3 regions of the Streptomyces sp. NPDC048172 genome follow, and region 3 is predicted to be linked to each of the others. Evidence: riboswitches for the same ligand, from Rfam matches in the RefSeq annotation. Region 3 holds a riboswitch; each other region holds the start of a gene.
What was found. A riboswitch is a leader RNA that binds a small molecule or an ion and turns the genes downstream of it on or off. The one in region 3 is predicted to bind cobalamin.
Positions count from the first base shown of each region.

Region 1: it holds a riboswitch for cobalamin, as region 3 does, so the genes downstream of both, ACGF3A_RS18060 (cobalamin biosynthesis protein) here and metE (5-methyltetrahydropteroyltriglutamate--homocysteine S-methyltransferase) in region 3, are expected to answer to the same signal.
Region 2: it holds a riboswitch for cobalamin, as region 3 does, so the genes downstream of both, ACGF3A_RS04635 (ribonucleoside-diphosphate reductase subunit alpha) here and metE (5-methyltetrahydropteroyltriglutamate--homocysteine S-methyltransferase) in region 3, are expected to answer to the same signal.

Region 1 covers NZ_JBIDAT010000004.1:56,435-61,804, reverse strand. Annotated here, with positions in the region: gene ACGF3A_RS18070 (putative cobaltochelatase) at 1-1,271, opposite strand, end outside; gene ACGF3A_RS18065 (cobyric acid synthase) at 1,326-2,903, opposite strand; gene ACGF3A_RS18060 (cobalamin biosynthesis protein) at 2,881-3,852, opposite strand; cobalamin riboswitch at 4,005-4,133, opposite strand; gene ACGF3A_RS18055 (DUF397 domain-containing protein) at 4,415-4,678, shown strand; gene ACGF3A_RS18050 (hypothetical protein) at 4,961-5,370, opposite strand, start outside.
Region 2 covers NZ_JBIDAT010000001.1:1,018,532-1,023,901, forward strand. Annotated here, with positions in the region: gene def (peptide deformylase) at 1-437, shown strand, start outside; gene ACGF3A_RS04630 (ribonucleotide-diphosphate reductase subunit beta) at 462-1,472, opposite strand; gene ACGF3A_RS04635 (ribonucleoside-diphosphate reductase subunit alpha) at 1,472-3,913, opposite strand; cobalamin riboswitch at 4,042-4,177, opposite strand; gene ACGF3A_RS04640 (GNAT family N-acetyltransferase) at 4,274-4,777, opposite strand.
Region 3 covers NZ_JBIDAT010000006.1:499,251-504,620, reverse strand. Annotated here, with positions in the region: gene metE (5-methyltetrahydropteroyltriglutamate--homocysteine S-methyltransferase) at 1-1,859, opposite strand, end outside; cobalamin riboswitch at 2,021-2,260, opposite strand; gene ACGF3A_RS28030 (oxidoreductase) at 2,323-3,861, opposite strand; gene ACGF3A_RS28025 (DUF2975 domain-containing protein) at 4,008-4,499, shown strand; gene ACGF3A_RS28020 (helix-turn-helix domain-containing protein) at 4,499-4,720, shown strand; gene ACGF3A_RS28015 (phosphopentomutase) at 4,780-5,370, opposite strand, start outside.

The DNA.
Region 1 (5,370 bases), on a different contig from region 3:
GCGGCGGGCGCAGCGGCCTTCTCCGGGGCCCGCGCGCCCTCGGCGGGGGTCTGCTCGGTCTGCTCGGCGGACGGCCCGGAGGACTCCGAGGGGGCCTCCTGGGGCTGCCCCTGCTCGGGCACGGAGGGCTGCTCGGACTGCTCGCCGCCCTCAGGCGCCTCGGGCGGCAGGCCGCCGCCCCCGTCGGGCCCGCCACCGCCGTCGTCGTCGTCCGGCCCGGCCCCGTCCGGGCCCTGGGGGTCCGGGTCGTCGTCCGCGCCGCTGTTCTGCTCCAGGGTCTCGTCGAGCTTGTCCTCGTCGAGGCCGGGCGCGTCGAAGGGGTTCCTGCGGCGGCGGTGCGGCAGCGCGAGGAGCGCGGCCTGCCGCACGTCCTCGGCGAGCACGTCCTCGCGTCCCGCCCACGCGGCGAGCGCCGTCGCCGTACGGGCCATCACGAGGTCGGCCCGCATGCCGTCCACCTCGAACGCCGCACAGGTGGCCGCGATCTGCCGCAGCGCCGCGTCGCCCAGCCGCACCCGCGGCAGCAGCGCCCGCGCGGCGGCGATCCGCTCGCGCATGGCGCGCTCCTCCCCGGCCCAGCGCCCCGTGAACCCGTCCGGGTCGTCGTCGTACGCCAGCCGCCGCCGTACGACCTCCACGCGCTCGTCCGTCTCGCGCGAGGCCGCGACCTCCACGGTCAGACCGAAACGGTCGAGCAGCTGCGGGCGCAGCTCACCCTCCTCGGGGTTCATCGTCCCGACGAGCAGGAAGCGGGAGGCGTGCCGTACGGACACGCCCTCGCGCTCGACGTACGACGCGCCCATGGCGGCGGCGTCGAGCAGGAGGTCGACCAGATGGTCGTGGAGCAGGTTGACCTCGTCCACGTAGAGCACGCCCCGGTGCGCGTCCGCGAGGAGGCCGGGCTCGAACGCCTTCACGCCGTCCGACAGCGCCCGTTCGATGTCGAGCGCCCCCACGAGACGGTCCTCGGACGCGCCCACGGGCAGCTCGACCATCCGGGCGGCCCGTGCCTCCCCGGTGACACCGCTGTCGTGCGGCCCGTCCGGGCACGCCGGATCGGGCGAGGCGGGCGCACAGGAGAAACGGCAGCCCGGAACGACGTCGACCCGAGGCATGAGCGCCGCGAGGGCTCGTACGGCCGTGCTCTTCGCCGTGCCCTTCTCGCCTCTTACGAGGACGCCGCCGATGGCCGGGTTGACCGCGTTGAGCAGCAGGCCTAGTTGGAGGTCCTGCATCCCGACGATGGCGGTGAACGGATAGGGGGTGCTCACGCGTCAGTCAGTCCTTTCCAGAAATGGGGGCCAGGGAGTGGGGGAGCGGGTGTGTCACAGGGGCGCTCCCGGCCCCACGAACGGCAGCCCTTCCGGCGCGCCCTCCTCGATGAGCCGCAGCAGCGCGGCGGTGTCCGCGTGCTCCTCGACCAGATCGCCGAGACGGTCGAGCTGTTCCTCGCGCAGCGCGGCGAAACTCGTCTCAGGGGCGGGCACGAAGGCGCGGCCCGCGTCGGCCGCCACCCGGCGCAGAAAGGCCCGCCGGAACGCGTCGGACTCCAGCGAGCCGTGCCAGTGCGTGCCCCATACGGAGCCGACCCGGCAGCCGTCGCCGAGGAACGGCTCGCCGCCGCGTACGTCCGCGACGCCGTGGTGGATCTCGTACCCCTCGACGGGCTCGCCGAGGGCCGTGCCCTCCGGGCGCGCGAGGGTCTTCTCCCGCGCGAACCGCACCCGCAGGGGCAGCAGTCCGAGCGCTTCGACCGTTCCGGCACGGGACTCGACGTCGTCCTCGATGCGCTCGCCGAGCACCTGGTAGCCGCCGCAGATGCCCAGTACGGGGCGTCCTTCGGCCGCCCGCCGGGCGAGCGCGTCGGCCAGTCCGCGCGCCCGCAGCCACTCCAGTGCCCTGACGGTGCCGCGCGTCCCCGGCACCACCACCAGATCGGCGTCGGACAGCTCCTCGGGACGGTCGCAGAACCGCACGACCACGCCGGGCTCGGCGGCCAGCGCGTCGACGTCCGTGAAGTTCGACATCAGCGGCACGGGGAGCACCGCCACCCGCAGCACGTCCGCGCCGTACGGCGCCGTCACCTCGGATTCGCGCACCGTGCCGCGCAGGGAGACACGCAGCCCGTCCTCCTCGTCGATGCCCAGCCCGTGCTGGAAGGGCAGCACCCCGTACGTCGACCGCCCCGTCAGCTTCCGCAGCATCTCCAGGCCGGGCTCCAGCAGCGAGACGTCCCCGCGGAACTTGTTGACCAGATAGCCCGCCAGCAGCGCCTGGTCCTCCTCGGCCAGCAGTGCGGTCGTCCCGAACAGCGAGGCGAAGACGCCTCCCCTGTCGATGTCCCCGACCACCAGCACGGGCAGCCGCGCGGCGCGCGCCAGGCCCATGTTGACGATGTCGTTGCGCCGCAGGTTGATCTCCGCGGGGCTGCCCGCGCCCTCGCAGACGACCGCGTCGTGCGTACGCCGCAGCTCCTCCAGACAGGCGACGACGGGCTCCAGAAGGTCCTCACGCCGCCCGTACACGCCGCTGCGGTGGTTCCCGAAGTAGCCCTTGGCCGACATCTCGCCCACGGCACGCCCCATGAGCACCACTTGGCTGGTGCGGTCGCTGCCGGGCTTGAGCAGTACGGGGTTCATCAGCGCGCTGGGCTCCACCCGGGCCGCGGCGGCCTGCATGGCCTGGGCGCGGCCTATCTCGGCGCCGTCCCGCGTCACGAACGAGTTCAGTGACATGTTCTGCGCCTTGAACGGCGCCACGCTGATCCCCTTGCGCGCCAGCCAGCGGCAGATTCCCGCCGTCACGACGCTCTTGCCCGCGTCCGAGGTCGTCCCCGCGACGAGCAGCCCGCCGCCGGTCCCGCCGCCCGTCCCGCCGTCCCTAGCGCTTCCCTTCGCGCCCACGGCGCACTCCCTCCCGCACCCTCATCCGCACGGCGCCCGCCGCCACGGTGGTGGCGAACGCCAGCGCGCTCACCCGTCGCGACAGCCGTACGGCACGCGCGATGTCCTCCGTCCGTACGGGCCGCCCGGAGGTGTTGAGGACCGGACGGTGCTCCGTACGGCCGCCGTACGCGAGGGTGCCGCCCAGCCGTACGCCGAGCGCGCCCGCGAACGCGGCCTCCACGGGCCCCGCGTTCGGGCTCGGATGCCGGTGCGCGTCCTCGCGCCACGCCCGTACGGCTCCGCGCGCGTCGTCACCGGCAACGGCCGCGAGCACCGCCGTCAGCCGCGCTCCCGGACACCCCACGACGTCGTCCAGCCGCGCCGCCGCCCAGCCGAACCGGAGGTGCCGCGGCGACTTGTGCCCCACCATCGCGTCCAGCGTGTTGAGCGCCCGGAACCCGGCCATGCCCGGCACTCCCGCGACCGCGCCCCACACGAGGGCGCCCACGACGGCGTCCGAGGTGTTCTCCGCGACCGACTCCACGACAGCGCGCGCCAGTGCCTCCGCGTCCAGCGCCTGCGGGTCCCGCCCGCACAGGTGCGGCAGCCGCTCCCGGGCCACCTCGACGTCCCCGGCGGCCAGCGCCGAGCCGACGGCCCGCGCCTCCCGCGCCAGGCTCGTCCCGCCCAGCACGCTCCACACGGCGGCGGCCGTCAGCACGGTCCGCGCGCCGGGCCGGTCCCGCACGGCCCGTTCCAGCACGGCCGCACCCGTGACCACGGCGCCCGCGGCCAGCACGGCGTACCCGGCGCCCGCGTCCCGCCGGTCCCGCCACACATGCCGCTCCAGCGCCCCGGCGGCCCGCCCGAAGGCGGCGACGGGGTGGCCGCGCCGGGGGTCACCCAGCAGAAGATCGACGGCGTATCCGAGGGCGGCGCCGCAGGCGTACGCGTAAGAAGCCCGCATCCGCATCATTCAGCGCGCCGCGGCGCCTCGGCGGAACAGCGGCGGCAGAGGTGGCGTCGGTGGCAGGGGACCGGAATCGCTCAGGGCGGGGCCGCGCATGACATGTGTCCTCACTCAGGGTCCTCGCCCTGGCTCGACGTGACCGACGGCGAGAGTCTCCTGGCTCCCGGATCGACGCCCGCCCCGGCCTTCCAGCCGCGCGACGCGACCGTGGCTCTGGGTGAGGGAGCGCTCCCCGGTGACAGTGGCGGGACCGCGCCGGATTCGCACCGGCTTCCTCTCCATGCCGCCGTTTGGCACCGGAAGTCCACCACGTTGGCCGAGAGGCGTCAACTTGCTGTTGACCTGCAATGGGGGCGGAGTGGTGAGCCCCACACGCGCCGCACTTCCGCAGTCGTGCGACCAGTAATGCACCTTTGCGCCCCGGACCGCTGGGAAGACTGCACATGACAAACGGGAGAGCGCCAAACGACGGCAGGAGGCGATTTCTTGCCTGCGGCGGACGGTATGCGACCGAATGTGTCCGGCTTCGGCGGCAGCGCGGGGCCGGCAAGGGGGGCGCATGCCACAGACGCGCGGCCACGTCGGGGCGCTGGCTTTCGGGCCGGAGGAGGTCGCAGTGTTCGAGGAAGACTCGTCCGCGGGTATATGGATCAAGAGTAGCTACAGCAATGACGGACCCGGTGCGTGCGTCGAGGTCAGCGACGCCGCGGGCCGGATCCTGGTGCGGGACTCCAAGTGTCCCGATGGCGACGTACTCGCCTTTACGACCGCGCAATGGAGTAGTTTCCTGGCCACCACGGCGACTTGGGTCGCGGAGGACTGACGACGGCGCCTGGACTCCCTCAGGCGGAGGGGATGGCGGTGGGGGCGATGCCCGACCGGACGGAAGACGCGGTGCGGCGCCCGGGGGAGAGCCGTGCCGGGCGGGACCCGCGCTCTCCTCTCTCCCTCACCGCGAGATACAGCCTCGCCGTGGGACTTCTCGCCACCGGACTCGGAGCCGCCGCCTCGCTGCTGGCGCCGGAAGGGGCGGCACGGGCGGTGGTGTGGGGGCTGGTGGCCGCGCTCGTCGCCGGCGGAGCGGGGCTCTGGTACGGGCTCGCGCCTACGCGCGGTCGTCTCTTCCCCGGCCGTCTCTCCCACGGCCGTCCCCGCGGTCCGCGCCACCGTTGACGGCGCGGCGTATTCGGCGTCCCACGACCACGCAGCAGGCGGCGAGGAGCGAGGCGCCGCACACGCTCAGCACGAGCGCCCAGCCTCCGCCCGCGTAGGTGGCGCATGCCACCGCACCGCCCCCGATGAGCAGCCGGAGCGAGGTGGCGAGGGCGCGCGCGTAGGTCAGCCGGATCTGGTTGTCCGTCCTGGCCGCCTCAAGGGTGATGAGGAGGTTCGTGCCGCGCTCGGTGAGCCCGGCCGACAGCTCGCCCTCCTCGGCGTCCGGAGGACGGGCGGCCGCGTCGGGCGCGCCCCTGAGGGCGCGTAACGCTCCGCCTAACCGCTCCCGCCATTCCTGCC
Region 2 (5,370 bases), on a different contig from region 3:
ACATGTTCGCCAGCCAGCGCGCGGCGGAGGGCGTCGGCCTCGCGGCGAACCAGATCGGCGTCGACCTGAAGGTCTTCGTCTACGACTGCATGGACGACGAGGGCGTCCGGCACGTCGGCGTCGTCTGCAACCCGGTGCTCGACCAACTGGCCGCCGAGGACCGGGTCCTGGACGACGGCAGCGAGGGCTGCCTCTCCGTCCCGGGCGCCTACGCGCCGCTGGCCCGCCCCGACCAGGCGGTCGTGCGGGGCCAGGATGCCGAGGGCAAGCCGGTCGTCGTGCGGGGCACCGGCTACTTCGCGCGGTGCCTCCAGCACGAGACCGACCACCTGTACGGGTACCTCTACATCGACCGGCTCTCCAAGCGCGAGCGAAAGGACGTGCTCCGCCAGATGGAGGAGAACGAGCCGAGGTACGAGGTCGTGCCGAACGACTGACGGCGTCCCCGGCGCCCGGGTGCCTCAGAAGTCGTCGTCGAAGCTGACCGAGCCCTCGACCGCCACCTGGTACGCCGAGGGGCGGCGCTCGAAGAAGTTGGTCAGCTCCTGGACGTTCTGCAGCTCCATGAACGAGAAGGGGTTCGTGGAGCCGTAGCGGACGGGGAAGCCGAGGCGGGCCAGCCGCTGGTCGGCGACGGCCTCCAGGTACTCCCGCATGGAGTCCGTGTTCATGCCCGGCAGCCCCTCCCCGCACAGGTCGCGCGCGAACTGGAGCTCCGCCTCGACGGCCTCCTCCAGCATCGCCGTGACCTGCTTCTCCAGCTCCGCGTCGAAGAGCTCGGGCTCCTCCTGGCGGACCGTGTCCACCACGTCGAAGGCGAAGGACATGTGCATGGACTCGTCGCGGAACACCCAGTTGGTGCCGGTCGCGAGCCCGTGCAGCAGGCCGCGCGAGCGGAACCAGTAGACGTACGCGAAGGCGCCGTAGAAGAACAGCCCCTCGATGCACGCCGCGAAGCAGATCAGGTTGAGGAGGAAGCGGCGGCGGTCCGCCTGCGACTCCAGCTGGTCCAGCTTCTCCACCGAGTCCATCCACTTGAAGCAGAACTGCGCCTTCTCGCGGATGGACGGGATGTTCTCGACGGCCGCGAACGCCTCGACGCGGTCGTCGTGGTCGGGCAGATACGTGTCCAGCAGCGTCAGATAGAACTGGACGTGCACGGCCTCCTCGAAGAGCTGCCGCGACAGGTACAGCCGCGCCTCGGGGGAGTTGATGTGCTTGTAGAGGGTGAGCACCAGGTTGTTCGCCACGATCGAGTCACCCGTGGCGAAGAAGGCCACCAGACGGCTGATCATGTGCTGCTCGCCCGGGGTGAGCTTGGCGAGGTCCGCGACGTCGGAGTGGAGATCGACCTCCTCGACGGTCCAGGTGTTCTTGATCGCGTCCCGGTAGCGGTCGTAGAAGTGCGGGTAGCGCATGGGGCGCAGGGTCAGCTCGAAGCCCGGGTCGAGCAGGTTCTTGTGGTCACTCATCACTGGCAGGCCTCGCAGGACTCGGGGTTTTCCAGGGAACAGGCGAGCGCTTCCTCGCTCGTCGCCTGCTGCGCGGGGAGCGAGCTCGCCGCCTGCGCGATGCGGGTCGCGGGGCGCGACCGCAGGTAGTACGTGGTCTTGATGCCGCGCTTCCAGGCGTACGCGTACATCGAGCTGAGCTTCCCGATGGTGGGGGAGGCCATGAACAGGTTCAGCGACTGGCTCTGGTCGAGGTACGGGGTGCGGTCGGCGGCCATGTCGATGAGGGCGCGCTGCGGGATCTCCCACGCCGTGCGGTACAGCGCCTGGACGTCGGCGGGCACCCAGCCCAGGTCCTGGACCGAGCCGTTGGACTCGCGCAGCGCCTCGCGGGCGCGGTCGTCCCACAGGCCGTGCCGCTTCAGCTCCTCCACCAGGTAGGTGTTGACCTGGAGGAACTCGCCGCTGAGCGTCTCGCGCTTGAACAGGTTGGAGACCTGCGGCTCGATGCACTCGTAGACACCCGCGATCGAGGCGATGGTCGCGGTCGGCGCGATGGCGAGCAGCAGCGAATTGCGCATCCCGGTGCGCGCGACACGGGCGCGCAGCGCCGCCCAGCGGTCCGCCCAGCGCGGCTCGGCGTTCGGGTAGTGGTCCGGGTGCAGCACGCCGCGCGCCGTACGGGTCGCGGACCAGGCCGGGAGCGGGCCGTTCCGCTCGGCCAGCCCGGCGGACGCCTCGTACGCCGCGAGCATGATCCGCTCGGCGATACGGGTGGAGAGCGCGCGGGCCTCCGCGGAGTCGAAGGGCAGGCCCAGCCGGAAGAAGACGTCCTGGAGGCCCATCACGCCCAGGCCGACCGGCCGCCAGCGGGAGTTGGAGCCCTCGGCCTGCGGGGTCGGGTAGTAGTTGATGTCCACCACGCGGTCGAGGAACGTCACGGCGGTGCGGACGGTCGCGTCGAGGCGCTCCCAGTCCATCTCGCGGCCGTCCCCGCCCTCGCCCAGGTGGGCGGCGAGGTTGACGGACCCGAGGTTGCACACGGCGGTCTCGCCGTCGTCGGTGACCTCCAGGATCTCCGTGCACAGGTTCGAGGAGTGGACGGTACGGCCCGGCTCCGCCGTCTGGTTGGCGGTCCGGTTGGAGGTGTCCTTGAACGTCATCCAGCCGTTGCCGGTCTGCGCGAGGGTGCGCATCATCGCGCCGTAGAGCTGCCGCGCGGGCACGGTCCGCAGCGCGCGCCCCTCGGCCTCGGCCCTGCGGTACGCGGCGTCGAACTCCTCGCCCCACAGGTCGACCAGCTCGGGCGCGTCCGCGGGCGAGAAGAGCGACCAGTCGGCGTCGGTCTCGACGCGGCGCATGAACTCGTCGGGGATCCAGTGCGCCAGATTGAGGTTGTGGGTGCGGCGGGCGTCCTCGCCGGTGTTGTCGCGCAGCTCCAGGAACTCCTCGATGTCCGCGTGCCACGTCTCCAGATAGACGGCGGCGGCGCCCTTGCGGCGCCCACCCTGGTTCACGGCGGCGACCGAGGCGTCCAGGGTCTTGAGGAACGGCACGATGCCGTTCGAGTGCCCGTTCGTCCCCCGGATCAGCGAGCCCCGCGCGCGGATCCGCGCGTACGAGAGGCCGATGCCGCCCGCGTGCTTCGAGAGGCGGGCGACCTGGTGGTACCGCTCGTAGATCGAGTCCAGCTCGTCCCGGGGGGAGTCGAGCAGATAGCAGGACGACATCTGGGGGTGGCGGGTGCCGGAGTTGAAGAGGGTGGGGGAGGAGGGCAGGTAGGAGAGCGAACTGGTGAGCCCGTAGAGCGCCGCGACCTCGTCCACGATCTCGTCCGCGGCGCGCTCGGAGTCGCCGTCGGCCAGACCGCAGGCCACGCGGAGCAGGAAGTGCTGCGGCGTCTCGATCACCTGACGCGTCGTCGGGTGCCGGAGCAGGTAGCGGGAGTGCACGGTGCGCAGCCCGAAGTAGCCGAAGCGGTCGTCGGCGCCCTCGGCGAGGGCCTCCTCGACGAGCGCGTCGAGCCGCGCGGCGTGCGTACGGACGAAGGCCGCCGTGGCGTCCGCGATCAGCCCCTGCGCGTGGCCGACGGCGACGGAGGCGGAGAACGAGGTGGCGCCCTGGGAGGCCGCCTCCTCGCGGATCGCGAGGGTGAGCAGGCGCGCCGCGAGCCGGGAGTGCTCGGGCTCCTCACCGATCAGCCCGGCCGCCGCCTCGGTGGCGAGCTCCCGCAGCTCGGCCTCGGACGAGTCCCGACGGCGTCCCCGCAGGGCCGCGGCGGCGATCCTGCCGGGGGCGACGGCGGTGAGGTCCGCGGTGAGGTCGGTGAGGGTGCGCAGGAGCGCGGCGGCGGGCGCGTCGTCCGGAGCTTCGGGTTCCGTTCCGGGTGCCGTGAGTCCCGGTGCCGTGAGTCCTGGTGCCGTCGCCGACGGCACTGACGGAGCTGATGGTGCGATGGTCACTGCTCTGCTCTCCCTCGCTCAGGGGCCGAGGGCGGGCACGGGACGCCGGCGCGCGGGCATGCCGAACAGCGCCCTCACGGGCATGGCATTCCACGGCGCCGCCCCCGGTCCACTCCACGAGACCCGGACGTTCGTCGATGCCGCCCGGCAGGCATTCGGGCTCGCGCCGTACAGGCAGCACGGCGCACACCGCTGCGGGACAGCTCCGGAGTCACACCGGATTCCCCTGCGGCGAACGGCTCGGTCGAGCATACATGTTGGGGTGCGTGGTGGAGGCGCCCCTAGATGTTGTGTCGAGGGTCAAGAGATGGTTTACAGTGCGGTGGCGCGCCGCAGGGCCTTGCAGGGCCCTACAAGGCCCTACAGAGCCAGCGTGAACGCCTGGAGCGTGATGTCGACGCCCTCGATCGGGTTCCAGTCGCGGGCGGGCGCGCGGTGGAATCCGAGCCGGGTGTAGAGGCGGTGGGCGGCGTGCATGTGGGGCTGGCTGCAGATGACTATGCCCGTGCGGCCGCGCTCCCTCGTACGGTCCACGCACGCTCTCACGAGCGCCTCCCCGACCCCTCGGCTGCGGGCGGCGCCGTCGACCGCGAGCATCCGGAACTCGGCCTCGCTCTCGCCGGCCAGCTCCGCGTACGGGCCGCCGTCGCCTACGTATGTCACTGTGCCGAGGAGTGTGCCGTTCTGGTCGGCGGCTACCAGGAGCTCTGCCTGTGCCGCGCGGGTCGCGGCGTCCCGGAGTGTCCGCAGATACCCGTCCGACTCCCCGAAGTCCAGCAGCCCGTCCCGGAGATACACCTCTCCGGTCAGCTCCCCGACTGCCCCGAACTCCTCCGCGTACGCGGCCCTCACCGTAAAGTCCATACCGCCCATGATGTCCGCCCCCTCTGACAGAGAGCACCGCAATTTTCCCGGCCGAGCGTGCCGGGGTGCCCGGTGCAGGACTTCGGGGCTTGCCCCTTCGGGGGCACGGGGCTGTGTTTGATGTGCGGCTCCGCCGCGGGTGCGCGCCCGGTCACAACACCTCGGGGCTTGCCCCTTCTCCCTCAGGGGCGCGGGGCTGTGTTTGTTTTGCGGCTCCGCCGCGGGGCGCGACCGGTCCAAGACTTTTGGGCTTGCCCCTTCTCCCTAAGGGGCGCGGGGAACTGCGCGACAAGCCACGACGCGGGCGCGGCCCGCGAAGCACAGCCCGGGGCACCCCGGGCGCGGCTCTTGTGCGCGGGGTACCCGGCGTGGGGGGGCTGCGCTTGCCAACCCTGCGCCTTGCGCAGACTTCCCAAGCACAGCGGAGGGAGAAGCGGGGCTCGCCCCGGCAGGGGCGCAGCCCCAAGCTCAGAGGGGCGGAGGGAGAAGCGCAGAGCTCCCGAGCGCAGTGGAGTGGAGGGAGAAGCGCAGGCCTGCCAAGCGCAGCGGGGCGGAGGGAGAAGCGCAGGACTCCCAAGCGCTGTGGGGTGGAG
Region 3 (5,370 bases):
GCGGGCTCGTCGACCTGGATCACCGAGGTCCCGGCGGCCTCCAGGCCGTTCACCTCGTCGCGCAGCGCGAGGGCGACCTGGCGGGCCGTGTCGCCCAGCGGCTGGTCGTCGCGGACGAAGGACCAGGCCAGCATGGTGACGGGGCCCGTCAGCATGCCCTTGACGGGGCGGGTGGTCAGCGACTGGGCGTACGTAGTCCACCGTACGGTCATCGGCTCGGGGCGCGAGATGTCACCGGCCAGGATCGGCGGGCGTACGTAACGGGTGCCGTAGGACTGCACCCAGCCGTGCTGCGTGGCCAGATAGCCGGACAGCTGCTCGGCGAAGTACTGCACCATGTCGTTGCGTTCGGGCTCGCCGTGCACCAGGACGTCGATGCCCGCCTTCTCCTGGAAGGCCAGCACGTCGCGGATCTCGGTCTTGATGCGCTCCTCGTACGCCGCCTCGTCGATACGCCCGGCGCGCAGGTCGGCCCGCGCGGTGCGCAGCGCGGTGGTCTGCGGGAACGAGCCGATGGTGGTGACCGGCAGCAGCGGCAGCCCGAGGTGGTTCCGCTGGGCGGCGGCGCGTTCGGCGTACGGCTGGGAGCGGTGCTTCTCGGCCTCGGTGACGGCCGCGGCGCGGGCCCGCACCGCCGGGTCGTGGGTGAGCGCGGAGCCCGCGCGGGACGCGAGATCGGCGCGGTTGGCCGACAGCTCCCCGGCGATGGCGTCCGTCCCCTGGGCCAGCCCCTTGGCGAGGGTGACGATCTCGGCGGTCTTCTGCCGGGCGAACGCCAACCAGCGCAGCACCTCCGCGTCGATGTCGCGCTCGGCCCTGGCGTCGAGCGGGACGTGGAGGAGGGAGCAGGAGGCGGCGACGTCGACCCGGTCGGCGAGGCCGAGGAGGGTGCCGAGAGTGGAGAGCGACTTCTCCAGGTCGTTGATCCAGATGTTGCGGCCGTTGACGACGCCCGCGACCAGGCGCTTGCCGGGCAGGCCGCCGTTGGCGGCGATGGCGTCCAGATTGGCGGCGGCGGCCTCCGTGAAGTCGAGGGCCAGCCCCTCGACGGGGCTCTTGGCCAGCACGGGGAGGGCGTCCCCGAGACGGTCGAAGTACGAGGCGACCAGCAGCCGGGGGCGGTCGGCGAGCCTGCCCAGCTCACGGTAGGCGTGGGCCGCGGCCTCCAGCTCCTCCGGGGTGCGGTCCTGGACGAGCGCGGGCTCGTCGAGCTGCACCCACTCGGCGCCCGTGGCCCGAAGATCGGCGAGGACCTCGGCGTAGACCGGCAGCAGCCGCTCCAGCAGGCTCAGCGGCGAGAAGTCGGCGGCGACGCCCGGCGCGGGCTTGGCCAGCAGCAGATAGGTGACCGGGCCGACGAGGACGGGCCGGGCCGTGAGGCCGAGCGCGAGGGCCTCCTTCAGCTCGGCCACCTGCTTGGCGGGGTTCGCGGTGAAGTCGGTGTCCGGGCCCAGCTCGGGGACGAGGTAGTGGTAATTGGTGTCGAACCACTTCGTCATCTCCAGCGGCGCCACGTCCTGGGTGCCGCGGGCCATCGCGAAGTACCCGGCCAGCGCGTCGGCCTCGACGGCCGCGCGGTGCCGCTCGGGGACGGCGCCGACCATGACGCTGGCGTCGAGCATGTGGTCGTAGTACGAGAAGTCGCCGGTCGGCACCTCGTGGACGCCCGCCTCGGCGAGCCGGGTCCAGTTGGCCTCGCGCAGCTCGGCCGCGGTGCGGCCCAGGTCCTCTGAGGTGACGCGGCCCTTCCAGAAGCCCTCGACGGCCTTCTTCAGCTCTCGGTTCGGGCCCTGACGGGGGTAGCCGTACACGGTGGCCACGGTGGCCCGTGCTGCCGCGGCTGCGGACTTCGGTGTCACGGAGATCTCCTTCGCGAGATGTCTCGTCGGATCCCGGGGACGGGACGAGGGCGCGAAGGGGACGGACAGCGGCGGAGAAGGGACGCGCGGCGTGCGTCCGTCCGCCTGAGCTGTGTACGCCGACCTGCCCGCGAGGTCACCGGGATGTACCGCACACGCGTGGGCGTACGCGGACAACGGGCAGGTCTTCGGACTCGCGGGCTTGCCTGCCGGACACCGGATACCGGTTCCGGAGGGCTCCTACTGGCCGTCGCTTCCCAGGCCCTGTTCGTCGGGCCCAGTGCTCATGACGGCGTTCGTTCCCACTCACCGCTGCGGGGCAGTCCCGGAATCCCACCGGGTTCCCTCTTACGACGCGTCCCACCTGGCGGGTGGGGCGAACCAGTTGCACCGCCAGCGTAGACGGAGATCCCCGCGCGTGGGTAGTGCGCCCGGGGACGGCCGCCGGTTCTTCCGGTGGCCGTCAGTTCTTCTGCAGGGCGCGGGTCACGCCCGCGACGACGGCGGTCGTCAGCACCCAGCCGAGGGCGATCAGCGCATGGGCCAGCGCCTGGAGGCCGTCGTCCGGCCAGTACCAGGCGGTGCGCTGGCCCAGGCCGCCGATGGGGATCACGAGGTCGAGGGTGTAGACGAGGGGGTGGAACGGGGCGCCCTCGCCCGGCTTCGCCGGAGCGGGGGAGCCCGCGCCGAAGGCCGCCGTGCCCAGCACGGTCAGCGCGAGGAGCCACACTCCGGCCAGCCAGGGGCGGTAGCCGTAGCCGACGGTCGCGTCGAGCAGATACCCCCACGCACGCGTGACCGGGGGCAGCGTGCCGCGCCGGTGGCGCTGCTTGGCCAGGAGCACGCGGCGGGCGTCGTCGTCATGGCCGTCCCTCCGGTACCAGCTCGCCAACTGCTCGTAGGGCTGGGGGCTGTAGCCCGGTCCGCGCCGGATCCAGGCCACGCGACCGGCCACGGCGTCCCGCCGCCCCGCCTCGTCGTCCCCCATGAGCGAGCCGTACACGAAGCCGTCCAGCTCCACGACGTCCGGCCAGCTCGGCCCGGTGTCGTACAGCTGGGACACCTGCGCGCCGCGCAGGTCCACGGCGCCGGACGGGCGCCCGGCGAGGGTGAGGTCGAGGTCGACGGCCCGCAGCAGCGGGGCGGCCAGGCACGGGCCGCCACCGTCGGGCGGCCCGGCGAGGACGGCCTCCGCGAAGGTCGCCCTGTCCGAGACCTGGGCGCCCCGCAGCCGTACGGTCCCGTGCGCGGTGAAGCCGCTGGAGAAGTCGAGCGTCGAGGCCACGGCGTTGTCCAGGGCGAGCGCCACCCCGCGCGGGGACGGCCGCTCCAGCCGCGCGCCCCGCATATGGAGCCCGCCCGGCAACTGGGCGCCCATGAGGCGGAGTTCGCCGTGCGCGACGAAGCCGTCCTGGGCGTAGAGGCCGCCCTCGGCGACCAGTCCACCGGCGGACACGGCCCACTCCCCGGGCGCCACGACCTCCGCCCCGTTGAGGCTCACGGCGCCGCTCACATGGGCGTTGATGAGCGACAGGGCGGTGACCCTGCGGTGGAAGGGCGAGGCGGCGCCGCACTCCACGCGCGTACGCCGCAGGTCGAAGCGCCCCTCCGTACGGATCAGTCCGGCCTCCACGCTCGGCACCCGACTGTCCCTGATCGCGATCGACCGGGTCGCCGCGCCGGAGAGGTCGATGCCCTCCTCGAACCAGCAGCCGTCGAGCCACAGGGCGTGGGCGATCTCCGCGCCCGCCAGGTCGAGTGGGCCGGTCAGCCGCGCTCCGGTGAGCCTCAGGCTCGCGACGGCGCCGGGCCGGGCGGCGTTGGCGTCCTGGAGGAGCGCGACGACCACGGCGGCCCGCACCGTCCGCCCGGGCCCCCAGCCGCCGCCCCGGGCGACCTGGTCGTCCTCGGGCACGCCCGTACGCAGATCCACGGGGCGTCCCTCGGGGAACGCGTCCCACACCTCGCGCTCGGGGGCGGTCAACTCGTCGTAGGAGAGCACCCGTTCAGGGTAGTGATCTTCCGCGCGGCCAGCGGCTCGTCCCGCGACGACCCCGACCGGAACCGTCGCCCGCCCTCCGTCGCAACCCTTGCTTCACCTATCGATATTCGATAGATTCCCATCGTGGATCGATGGGAGGACGGGCCATGGGGAAGCTGGCAGTGCGCGCGCTGCGCGCCGTGCTCGTGGTGGTGCTCACCGGCACCGTGTTCGTCCAGGCGCTGATGGTGTGGGCGCTGGTCAGCGGGAGCGACCCGGAGGACGGGGCGCTCCCGCTGACCCCGCTGCGCGTGATCACGGTCCTGGGCATCGGGGCGGCCCAGGTCGTCATGGTCTGTGTGTGGCGGCTGGTGACGATGGTGCGGCGCGGAACCGTGTTCTCCCACGCCGCCTTCCGGTACGTGGACGTCATCATCGGCGCGATCGTCGTGGTGGCTCTCGTGTGGTTCGCGGTCACGGCCCTGAACGCGCCCGGCCAGCGGGACGACCCGGGCGTCACCGTCATCATGGGCGGGATCGGCCTGGCCGTTCTGGGAGTCGCGCTCATCGTGCTCGTGCTGCGGATGCTGCTCGCCCAGGCCGTCGCCCGCGACGTCGAAGCGGCGCGGATGCAGGCCGAGCTGGACGAGGTCATCTGATGCCGATCGCCGTCGACATCGACGTGATGCTGGCCAGGCGGAAGATGTCCGTGGGCGAACTCGCGGACCGCGTGGGGATCACGCCCGCCAACCTGGCGGTGCTCAAGAACGGCCGCGCCAAGGCGGTGCGCTTCGCGACGCTCGCCGCGCTCTGCGAGGTGCTCAAGTGCCAGCCGGGCGACCTGCTGCGCTGGGAGGACGAGGACACCGCGGGCGGATGAGCCGAGCCCCCTCGCGATCCGCGCGGGGGCCGCCTTCAGGCCACCGATCCGGCCGCCCCTCAGGCCACCTCGTCCGTCCGCCCGATGCGGGTGCCGTTGGCGAGGGCCGTGGGGTCGAGGGCGAGGGAGGCGGCGGCTGTGGCGCCGACGTCGGCGAGCGAGTGGGCGTCGGGGAGGAGTTCGACGCCGGTGGCCTCCGGGCGGTGGATCAGGACGGGGACGTACTCGCGGGTGTGGTACGCGTGGCCGATCGTCGGGTCGTTGCCGTGGTCGCCGGTGACGACGAGGCGGTCGCCGGGCCGGTCCAGGAGCGAGACGAGCGCGGCGAGCCCGGCGTCGGTCTGCTCCAGGACGGCGCCGTAGCGGCCGGGGTCCTGCTGGTGGCCCGCGAGGTCGGTCTCCTGGACGTTGGCGACGACCAGCGCGTCGTCGCCGGGCGCCCGGACGGCTTCGAGGGTGTGCGCGAAGACGTCGGCCGTGGGGACGGCGGGGCGCCGTACGGCCGTCTCGCCGGCCAGGATGTCGGCGGCCTTGCCGACGAGCGTGACGGGGATGCCCGCGCGCGCCGCGAGAGCGGGCAGCTGCCTGGTGTGGTCCAGGGGGGCGCCCAGGTGCTGGACCTCCAGGCCGCCGTTGCGGTAGACGCCGGT